Regions from separate parts of the Marinobacter sp. B-12 genome, predicted to be linked through region 1. Evidence: predicted binding sites of a transcription regulator. Region 1 holds the regulator's gene; the other holds the start of a gene.
What was found. Region 1 encodes LexA, which represses DNA repair genes until DNA is damaged. Its sites were predicted from a motif close to CTGTNTNNNNANACAG; they were not measured.
Positions count from the first base shown of each region.

Region 2: a site for LexA is predicted at 2,104-2,119, ahead of recN (DNA repair protein RecN). Genes of this name have one in related genera too.

Region 1 is NZ_JBSXOB010000057.1:245,799-251,503, reverse strand. Features, by position in the region: gene AC13D2_RS12740 (sigma-54 dependent transcriptional regulator) at 1-106, opposite strand, end outside; gene AC13D2_RS12735 (SOS cell division inhibitor) at 178-504, opposite strand; gene AC13D2_RS12730 (DUF1329 domain-containing protein) at 571-1,935, opposite strand; gene AC13D2_RS12725 (DUF6586 family protein) at 2,193-2,669, shown strand; gene AC13D2_RS12720 (hypothetical protein) at 2,721-2,981, shown strand; gene AC13D2_RS12715 (cell division inhibitor SulA) at 2,985-3,473, opposite strand; gene lexA (transcriptional repressor LexA) at 3,561-4,169, opposite strand; gene AC13D2_RS12705 (amidoligase family protein) at 4,345-5,340, shown strand; gene AC13D2_RS12700 (gamma-glutamyl-gamma-aminobutyrate hydrolase family protein) at 5,333-5,705, shown strand, end outside.
Region 2 is NZ_JBSXOB010000047.1:126,922-132,626, reverse strand. Features, by position in the region: gene fur (ferric iron uptake transcriptional regulator) at 1-270, shown strand, start outside; gene recN (DNA repair protein RecN) at 376-2,055, opposite strand; gene grpE (nucleotide exchange factor GrpE) at 2,301-2,906, shown strand; gene dnaK (molecular chaperone DnaK) at 3,017-4,942, shown strand; gene dnaJ (molecular chaperone DnaJ) at 5,021-5,705, shown strand, end outside.

The DNA of each region.
Region 1 (5,705 bases):
CCCCAACCACAATGCCCTCCTCGCCGATAAACTCAAGGATGGTGGAAATATCACGCCGTTTCGCATCGTCCTCGCTGAGCACCAGCACCTTATTATTCTTCGACATCCAAACGAATCTCTTGCGGGGATTTGTGCGGTATTTAAGACTGTAAGTGCGCTCGAGTCAATTTTATGACGCTATTTCGGGCGATTTAACGAGACGTTTTGATAGGCTTTTGCAGCGCTGCGGTTCTGATTCACCCCTTTGAGCGCTTTCTGAGCTTCCGCCTTGGCTTCATTTGCCGAAATATTGGCACGATCACAGAATGTCTGCAGAGCTGCCAACCGCTCCCTGACCGGCTCAGGGCTCAGCTCACCGGCCTCAAGGGCCGCCATCACCGGCTCGATCGTTGGTTTGACCAGGTCATTCAGACGGGACAGCTCGTCCCAGTTCTTCTCCGCAAGCGCGGTCTTCAGGTGTTCAACCAGGGTATCCACTGCCTCAAGCTGTTCCGGTACCGACATAGTTGCCTCTCCTTGAAAACGGGCCGATAGCGCCCCGTGCCTCAACCGGCCCGGGGCTGCCGGTCATCAGCGGCGGGCTGCTCTGCGAGCCGCCGAGGCAGAGAACTGATTGCCACGGAAGCCAGGCTCGAAGTCATAGGCTGGGAAGTCGTTATCCAGACCATCAATGTAGTAGCGCTGAGCGCTCAGATCGTAAGTCATCTCCATGGTAGTCCAGAATACCGGCTCACTGTAATAGCTGATATTGTGAGCTTCAGACACTCGCCAGAGCTGATCGTTGCCGTCGTACTCCTCCGTCGCAAGAATCTGCCAGCTATCTTCGTCGACGTAGAACACCCGACGGGAATAGATATGGCTGATACCAGTCCGCAGCTTCGCTTCGACAACCCATACCCGATGCAGCTCATATCGGGCCAACTCCTGGTTGATGTGCTGGGGCCGAATGACATCATCCGGCTGGACATCAGCGCCGTGAAGTTTGTAGGCATTGTAGGGGACGAAGATTTCCCGCTTGCCTTTTAACTCCCAGTCATACTGGTTCGGGGCGCCGTTGTACATGTCTTTCTGGTCCACTGAGCGCAGCGATGACGAGTTCGGAAGATCGGTTTCATAGGCCAGGTTCGGTGACCGGCGCAGTCGCCTTGAGCCGGCATCGTATCGCCAAGCCAGCCGGGGCGAGCGAATCTGGTCCAGGGTCTCATGAACCAGAGTGATGGTGCCCGCGAGACTGGATGGCGCGATAGTGTCTGTTTTCAGATAGAAAATCTTGTTATCAATATCGGCGAGATTTGTGCCACGGCGGCTGTAGGCGAAGAAATAATCGTACTGGTTAACAACCTGGTTATAGGAACCATTCACCTGGGGCGTCGCTGAAGAGCTACGGAACGAAAGCTCCTCGCCGCGATAGCGCAGGATGTGATTCCAGATCACCTCGAGGCCATTCTTCGGAATCGGGAAGGGGCTGGTCATAATGGTGTTACGTACACCGTTACCGTTGGCCAGAAGTTCCGCGCCGCGGGCATTTTCCCGGGACTTTTCGTACACATCTTCCGGGAAAGCCGCGCTTCGACGGGTCTGATACACCGGCATCACAAAGCCCGGGCCGTACTGCTCAAGCATGCGAACGTGTCCGTCGGTAAGCTTGTCACGGTACAGATCCACATTGTCGCCGGTGATAACAAACAAGGGCTCGTCGTCGGGGAACGGGTTAATTTCCACCTCTCCCTGCTCCCAATCAGCGGGCGGTTTGGTGAGTCCGCCCGTCCAAGCCGGAATGCTACCAGACGTATTGCCCTCTCGTTCGGCTCCAACCGGCGTCAGATCGCTGCCCAACCGCTCAACTTCGGATTCACTGACCTTTGCCAATGCAATTCCCGACAACCCAAACAATGCCACTGCACAACCTGCGATCCATTCCCATTGATTCCGCATTCCCTTCTACCTCCAAGGTAACCGATCAACCCATGTGTCATCCACGGTTTGGCATGTCCACGCAGGAAACAACAGGCGATCATATGTTATTCAATCGGGGCGCCTTTTTGCCAAATTCAAACAACCGTTTCAAGTGAATCTTTGTAGTTTCTTGTCAAAACCGCCAAACCAACGGGGGAGGAGAAATTCACAATGAAAAATGTTATAGTTGGCGATTAATTCATCGCACAGCAGTGGAACTGCCCTCAGGTACTACCATGGCGTCACAGTGGCACTCATTGGTTTCCCAGAAAATATTCCTGGCTCGCAACCTGTTGGGGCAACTGGAAAACAGCAACAGCGTTCCAGCGAAAGAAGCGCTGTTACAAGGCACCATTGAGCTGGGACTCAGAGCTCGAAAACTGGTGTTGGTAATGATCGCCAGGATGTATCAGCACCAACATAGCCAGCCTGATAGCCTTGAGGCACTGGGTGAGCTGATCGGAACCCACAGCCCGGAAATAGCCGAACTGAATCAGTTGGCCAGTGACGGGCGAAGTTGGTGGAATCACCTCGAACAACTTGAGCGGCATCAGGGCAATCCGCCGATGGCGCGAAAAACGGTCAGCAGTGAAAACGTGATTGCCGTTGCAGCTGACACCGGCCCGGATCGCTCAAAACAGGCCCTGGAAACCACTCTGGGCGCGATGAAACACTTTATCGATATCCTCGAGGATCGGCACAGCGAGTGGTAAAGAACCTCGTCGTTGTCGAAGCCAACGGGAATGAACTGAAAGGCTAGCTTAATGTCACCATCGTTTTTCGAAATCGTACAACTGAGCAACGGAGACTATGCGCTTCGTCGTATCGACGACGACAGTGCGCCGCTGGTGCAGATATCATTTTCGACGGAAGCCAGGGAGATGATGGAAGACCGGGACATGAACGTTGCCAAGGCTATGATTGCAGCCGGCATTGAAGCGGTCGGTAACGTTGCCCATGATATTGACTGGGAAGACGAAGAGCCGGACGCCCAGGACATCCGGCCCTCCTACACACTTCACTGACGATCAACGCTGGCGCAGCACCACACCATGGCTGTTACCCCGGGCCGAAGCTTGTTCCAGTGACGCGAGCGCTTCACGTCCGAGTTTGTGGGTCCACAAGACTACTGCGTGACAGGTGCCAGCGCTCAGCGCCCGCTCGGCAAGCTCCCCGGCCGGATAGTCTGGAGTGGACCTCAACACCAACAATTCGCCCGCAACGATGCCGCGCATGGTCTGCCACTTACTGACAAGGCTTTGGGGCGGATCAATCCAGGCTAACCAACGCTTTTCCTGATTCAACTGCGTGAGCATAGGCAGCAATAGCTGGAAGTTTTCAACCTGCCCTTCGGGCAGAATGATCTCTGTGACATTGCCTGCCGGTTTGGCTGGGCGGCTCCTGACAGCAGGCGCCCTGACAGTATCACGGCCGCTTATACCGGCAACCTCTGAAGCGACAAACCTGCCGCCTCCGTGAGCATAGGCCAGATTCTGATTAAAGCTGAGTTGTTCCATGATAAGCCTCACCTGCCGTTAAGCTGCGCCCGTGGTGTTCAACACCCAACGAAACACAGCCGGAATATGTCCTGACACCCTGGGGTATCAGTGAAGATCCGAGCGCCGTATGACACCGACCCCGAGCCCCTCAATGAAGAGTTCCTGTTCAGTCAGATCCACTTCTATGGGTTCGAATTCCTCGTTCTCGGCGATCAAGTACACTTTCGAGCCTTCCTTGCGGAACCGTTTGACCGTGACTTCCTCACCTACCCTCGCCACAACCACCTGGCCGTTGTGCACGTCGTGGGTGCGGTGCACCGCCAACAGGTCGCCGTCAAGGATGCCAATGTCCTTCATGCTCATGCCGCGTACCCTGAGCAAATAATCCGCCGAGGGCGAGAAAAATTCAGGCTGCAGGGTGCAATGGTCTTCGATATGCTCCTGGGCCAGTATGGGGCTACCGGCCGCCACCTGACCGATCACCGGCAAACCAAGATCAGCCTCTACATCGGGAAGACGTATTCCCCGGCTGGCTCCCGGCACCATCTCGATCGCGCCTTTTCGGGCCAGCGCCCGCAGATGTTCTTCTGCGGCATTGGCAGAACGGAATCCAAGTTCTGCGGCAATTTCCGCTCGGGTCGGCGGATACCCGGTCTCGTCAAGGTAGCGACGAATAATATCCAGTACCTGTGTCTGCCGTGCTGTCAGCTTCATTTAGGTTGCCCCGGTTAGTCCTGTTTTTATATACAGTGATTTGACTATATACAGTGTTTTATCCAGTGTAAACCCTGTAAACGCAATTTTCCTTAAGCTGGAGTGGGTGGCCGTCCACCGCGCCCTGGCGCAGGACTGTGTTAAAGTGATCACAACCAAATTAGGGGGCGCCTGAATGAGCAACAGATGTAGATTACCGGACATCCTCAAAACGGATGACGGCAAGGAACGCAGAGTTGGCGTTGAAATTGAGTTGTCCGGCCTCGGTTACGAAGATCTCGTATCCCTGTCCGCGAAACTGCTGGGAGGCACCGGAAAGTCTGTTGCGCGCTATGTTTCCGAAGTTGAAACAGAACTCGGCGACTTCACTATCGAACTGGACTCAGACCCGATAAAAGACCTTGATCTGGCAGACGAGCGTCTTCCCGAGTCCTTCAGGGAACTTGGCGGTCAGGCCATGAGTGTGATCGACGCTGCCGCCGAGAAGATCGTGCCCCTGGAGATAGTCAGCCCTCCGCTGGCTTTCAGCAACCTGGAACGCATAGAAACACTTTGCGATGAGCTGCGCAGAGCGGGTGCACTGGGCAGCCGGGAGGCGCTCTATTACGCCTTTGGTTTGCAATTGAACCCGGAGCTACCGGACCTCAGTGCCACAACGCTGGTTCGCTACCTACAGGCCTTCGCTGCTCTCTATGAATGGCTGAAGGCTCGCCACCAGATTGATTTCAGCCGTAAGCTGACCAGCTACATTGAGCCCTGGAGCAGCACCTACATTGACCTTCTGATTTCCGAGGATTATGCGCCGGACATGGAGCAATTGATGCGGGACTACCTGCATTACAACCCTACCCGGAACAAGGCTCTGGACCTTCTCCCGCTGTTCGCACACCTGAACAGCGATTTACTGGCAGAATACGTTGAGGATGAACGCATCAAAAGCCGACCAACACTGCATTACCGGCTGCCCGACTGCGACATTGACAACCCTGGCTGGCATTTTTCCACGGTGTGGAACGACTGGATTGTGCTGGAACAACTGGTAGCCAACGTTGACGATCTATCGATACTGGTTGCGGAGTTTCGCAACAGTCGCAAACTGAGTCTCCATAACCTGACCCACAGCTGGATAGACACGTCTGAACAGTGGCTTCGGTCCGGAAACTATGTCTGAAAGTCCGGTAGAAAAGCCAGAACATCCGGGCCTTACGATTGGCATCAGCGGCCCGGCACGCCGCAGTCTCGCCCACCGGCTAATCACCTTTGCACTGCGCTTCCATGGCGCGCGTACCCATTTTATCCGCCCGGGGTCAAAGGTCGACGTCTCGCTGCTCGATGGCCTGGTGCTCTCCGGTGGCACCCACGTGCATCCTTCACGGTACGGTCAGACACCCCAGGTGACCGCTCGGTATGACCTGCGCCGTGACGAAACCGATGTCCGCCTGCTGTCCCGTGCTGAAGAGCTGAACATCCCGGTACTGGGTATCTGCCGTGGTGCACAGTTCATCAATATTTTCCGCGGCGGGTCTCTATGCCAGA
Region 2 (5,705 bases), on a different contig from region 1:
GATGACGTGGGCCTGGCAACCGTCTACCGGGTGCTGACTCAGTTTGAGGCAGCTGGCCTGGTTCTGCGCCACAACTTCGAGGGTGGTCACGCCGTATTTGAGATGGCTGGAGATGATCATCATGATCACATGGTCTGCACTCAGACTGGTAAGGTCATTGAGTTCGTCGATGATGTGATTGAAGAGCGGCAGCAAAAGATTGCCAAAGAACGAGGTTATGAGATTGTCGATCACAGCCTGATTCTTTACGTCAAACCCATCAAGTCCTGATCATTCAGTATTTGTTCCGGGCAAAAAGAAAAAAAGGGGCGGGTTTTTGGCCCGCCCCAACAACTCTCAGGATCGAGAGGGGAATACGCTTACCTATCAAGCTGTTCAGTGATGCGTTGCCTGGCCTTTGGTGAACATTTCGTGGGCGTGGGCAACGGTGTGTTCGGTCATATCCACGCCACCGAGCATTCTTGCCACTTCGCTGACCCTGCCATTGTCGTCCAGTGACTCAATCTTCGAGTAAGTGGCGTCTGATTCCGTAAACTTGCTGACGAACAGGTGCTGATGGCTCTGGGCTGCAACCTGGGCAAGGTGCGTTACGCACAAAACCTGTCCATTGCTGCCCAGGCTGCGAAGCAGGCGGCCAACCACTTCGGCGGTTCCGCCACCAATGCCCACATCCACTTCATCAAAGACCAGTGTTGGTGTGGTGGAGGTTTGTGCAACTACCACCTGAATGGCCAGGCTGATGCGTGAGAGTTCGCCGCCCGAGGCCACTTTGGCTAGAGGGCGTGCGGGTTGGCCCGGGTTGGCGCTGACCAGGAATTCAATGTCTTCCAGGCCATGAGGTGCGGGCTCGTCGCCCTTGTTTCGGCTCAGATGGGTGACGAACTGGACCGCGGGCATGCTCAGTTGGGCGAGCTCCTCCGCGATGCGCTGATCAAGGTTGGCAGCAGCCTGTTGGCGAGCATTCGACAGCTCGGTGGCCAGTGTATTGAAGTGGCTTCTCTGTTCTTCCAGCTCCGCTTCCAGTTTCACAACGCTGCCTTCGCCGTCGTCCAGCGACGCCAACTCGGCGCTCAGGCTTTGGTGGAATTCCGGGAGAGTCTCCGGTGTGATTCGGTGCTTGCGGGCCATCTGGTAAATAGCACTCAGGCGCTCTTCCACTTCGGCCAGTCGGGCTGGGTCGGCGTCGTAATCTTCCACAAAGTGGCGCAGGTTGTCGCCAGCCTCGGTGATCTGAATCTGGGCCTCGTTCAGCATCTGGATGGTTTCCGTCAGTGCCGGTACCGCCACCGGCAACTGTTCCAGTTGCTGTAATGCCTGGCGCACCAGATCCGCTGCGCTATTCTCGTCTTCCGTGCAAAGCAGGGTCGCCTGATGGCTATTGTGTAGTACCGCGTCGGCATGGCTGAGCTGTTCCTGCTCCTTCTCCAGTTCTTCCTGCTCTCCGTCTTCCAGTGCCAGGCGGTCCAGTTCTTCCACCTGGTAGCGCAGCAATTGCAGGCGGGCCTCTGCCTCATCGGCATTCTGCTGGCGTTCGGTCAGCCGTTGGCGGGTTTTGTGCCAGGCCTTCCAGGCGTCCCTGGTTTGTTCTCCCAGCTCTTCTGCGTTGGCAAATTCGTCCAGCAGTTTGCGGTGGGTCTCCTTGCGTAGCAGGGACTGGTGCTGATGCTGGCTGTGGATGTCCATCAGGGCGCTGCCTAGGTCCTTCAGGTGGGCGAGGGGGCAGGGCTGGCCGTTGATGTAGGCACGAGAGCGGCCGTCCTTGCTGATCACTCGGCGCAGGATGCATTCGTTGTCGTCGTCGAGCTCATGATTTTCCAGCCATTGCCGGGCTTCGGCAATGCGGGACACGTCGAAGGTGGCGGTGATGTCGGCGCGTTTGGCGCCATGGCGTACGGCGCCAGCGTCGGCGCGCCCGCCCATGGCAAGGCCAAGGGCGTCCAGGACAATGGATTTACCGGCACCGGTTTCTCCGGTCAGTGCCGTCATGCCCTTTCCAAACTGAAGTTCGACCCGCTCGGCAATGGCGTAATTGGAAACGGTGAGCTGTGTGAGCATGCAGAGGTCCTCCGCTCGATTCCTGAATACTGTGATTACATACAGTAACTGTGAATATATACAGGGTTTTTCCAGTTTGCAAACATCGCTGGCCAATTTGTGAATGAATGAGGCGCGCAACGGTTGAAACATCCGATACGGGCCCCATATCCGTTCGCAAACATGTTTTTTCTGGCCTCTGGCGGTCGGAAACCAAACGTTAACCGGCCGGTCGTCTGGCCGCCGACGATCAAGCAGGAGTAGTCATGAGCGCTGACGAGAATCGTAACGAACAGGTGGAAGAAGAGTTGAAAGACACTGTGGAAGCCGCTCCGGAAGAAGAAACGGCGACGGAAGGCAGTGCCGAAGCCGGCCCGGAAAGCGAAATTGAGGCCCTGAAGGCCCAGGCGCAGGAGTTTCAGGAGCAGATGTTGCGTTCCCAGGCGGAGATGCAGAATGTTCGCCGCCGCGCTGAGATCGATGTGGAGAAAGCCCACAAATTCGCGCTGGAGAAGTTTGTGAAGGAGCTCCTGCCGGTCGCTGACAGCCTGGAAAAGGCGGTTGAAAGCACTGAGGGGCATGAAAATGCCGGCGAACTGGTGGCCTCGATACGCGAAGGGGTCGAGATGACCCTCAATCTGTTCATGGGCAGTCTCGGCAAGTTCAATGTGGTTCAGCTTAACCCCGTGGGTGAGCCGTTTGACCCTCAGCAGCATGAGGCCATGTCCATGGTGCCGGCGCCTGATGCCGAGCCCAACAGTATCGTGGCCGTGGTCCAGAAGGGCTACACCCTGAATGATCGCCTTGTTCGTCCCGCAATGGTGGTGGTCGCCAAGGCCGATGACGCACCAAAAATCGACGAGCAGGCTTGAAAAGTAGATTAACGCGCCAATATAGCCAGTAAACAGGCGGCGCACCGGTACTCCGGGGCAACTTTTAAGGCAGCCGGAACTGAATTGAACAACCGAATTGGAGCAATTGCATGAGTAAAATTATTGGTATCGACCTGGGAACCACAAACTCCTGTGTTGCCATCATGGATGGTGACAAGGTCAAGGTTATCGAGAACGCAGAGGGCGACCGCACCACGCCTTCCATCATTGCGTATACCGAAGATGGCGAAACGCTGGTAGGCCAGTCTGCCAAGCGCCAGGCGGTCACCAACCCGAACAATACCCTCTATGCCATCAAGCGTCTGATCGGTCGTCGTTTCGAAGACGATGTGGTTCAGAAAGACATCAAGATGGTGCCGTACAAAATCGCCAAGGCTGATAATGGCGATGCGTGGGTGGAAGTGAAAGGCGAAAAGATGGCGCCGCCGCAGGTGTCTGCGGAAGTCATCAAGAAGATGAAGAAAACCGCGGAAGATTATCTGGGCGAGAAGGTAACTGAAGCCGTTATCACCGTGCCGGCCTACTTCAACGACAGCCAGCGTCAGGCCACCAAAGACGCCGGTAAAATCGCTGGTCTGGACGTGAAGCGGATCATTAACGAGCCGACTGCAGCAGCTCTGGCCTATGGCCTGGACAAGAAGAGCGGTGACCGTACGGTAGCCGTTTACGACCTGGGCGGTGGTACCTTCGATATCTCCATCATCGAGATTGCCGATGTTGACGGTGAGCACCAGTTTGAAGTGCTGGCCACCAACGGCGACACCTTCCTGGGCGGCGAAGACTTTGACATGAAGCTGATCGAATATCTTGCCGATCAGTTCAAGAAAGACAGCGGCATCGACCTGCGTGGCGACTCACTGGCCATGCAGCGCCTGAAAGAGGCCGCCGAGAAGGCCAAGATTGAGCTGTCCAGCAGCCAGCAGACCGACGTGAATCTGCCGTACGTAACGGCGGATGCCAGCGGTCCCAAGCACATGAACGTGAAAGTGACCCGTGCCAAGCTGGAGTCACTGGTTGAAGAGCTGGTTGAGCGCAGTCTCGCGCCCTGCCGTACCGCGCTGGAAGATTCCGGTGCCAAGATCGGTGAAATCGATGAGGTCATCCTGGTCGGTGGCCAGACTCGCATGCCGATGGTTCAGGAGAAAGTGAAGAACTTCTTCGGTAAGGAAGCACGTAAAGACGTGAACCCGGATGAAGCTGTAGCCATGGGTGCTGCGATCCAGGCGGCCGTGCTTTCCGGTGATGTGAAAGACGTTCTGCTGCTGGACGTTACCCCGCTGACCCTGGGTATTGAGACCATGGGTGGCGTGGCGACACCACTGATCGACAAGAACACCACCATCCCGACCAAGAAGTCGCAGACTTTCTCCACTGCGGATGACAACCAGACCGCCGTGACCATTCACGTGGTCCAGGGTGAGCGGAAGCAGGCGACACAGAACAAATCACTGGGCCGCTTCGACTTGGCGGACATTCCGCCGGCGCCCCGTGGCACGCCGCAGATTGAAGTCACCTTCGACATCGATGCCAACGGTATCCTGAACGTGTCGGCCAAAGACAAGGCGACCGGTAAAGAGCAGTCCATCATCATCAAGGCGTCTTCAGGTCTGAACGACGACGAAATTGAGAAGATGGTTCAGGACGCGGAAGCCAACGCCGACGAAGATCGCAAGTTCGAAGAGTTGGTCCAGGCCCGCAACCAGGGCGACGCGATGGTTCATACCGTGCGTAAGACCCTGACCGATGCTGGTGACAAGGTGTCCGACAGTGAGAAGGAGTCTATCGAGGCTGCTATCAAGGAGTTGGAAGAAGCCCTGGCTGGTTCCGACAAGGACGACATCGAGGCCAAGACCCAGAAGCTAACGGAAGCGTCTTCTGAAATGGCCCAGAAGATGTATGCGGATCAGGCAGAACAGGCTCAGCAGGCCGGAGGCGAAGAAGCCGCCCAGTCCGGTTCCAGTGACGACGCCGTTGATGCCGAGTTTGAAGAAGTCAAAGACGACGACAAGCGATAAAGCTTAAGATCATCAGGCAGTTGGAAAACGCGGGAGCTCCCCCGCGTTTTCCTCGTTTTACCAACAGGGTTTTAGAGCATGGCCAAGCGCGACTATTACGAGATTCTCGGGGTGTCCCGGGAAGCGGATGAAAAAGAGATCAAGCGAGCCTACCGCAAGCTTGCGATGAAGTATCATCCTGACCGGAATCCGGATGATGAGGACGCCGATCATAAGTTCAAGGAAGCCAGCGAAGCTTATGAAATACTCTCTGATTCCTCCAAGCGCGCGGCCTATGATCAGTTTGGCCACGCCGGTGTCGATGGTTCTGCCGGCGGCGGATTCGGAGGCGGTGGCGGTGCCAGCTTCTCCGACATCTTTGGCGATGTGTTTGGTGACATCTTTGGCGGCGGCCGCGGTGGCCGCAACACACGCGGGGCTGACCTGCGCTACACGCTAGAGTTGGATCTGGAAGAGGCGGTAAAAGGCAAAACCGTTCAAATCCGCATTCCCGGCCATACTGAGTGCAACACCTGCGACGGCACCGGGGCCGAGAAGGGTTCTCGGCCGGAAGCTTGTGGTACCTGTAATGGCATGGGCCAGGTACGGATGCAGCAAGGCTTTTTCACGGTGCAGCAGGCGTGTCCTACCTGTCGCGGTTCCGGCAAGATCGTCAAAAATCCGTGTAAGAAGTGTCACGGAGCCGGTCGCATCCAGGAAGAGAAAACACTGTCCGTCAAGGTACCACCGGGTGTGGATACCGGTGATCGTATCCGTCTCTCCG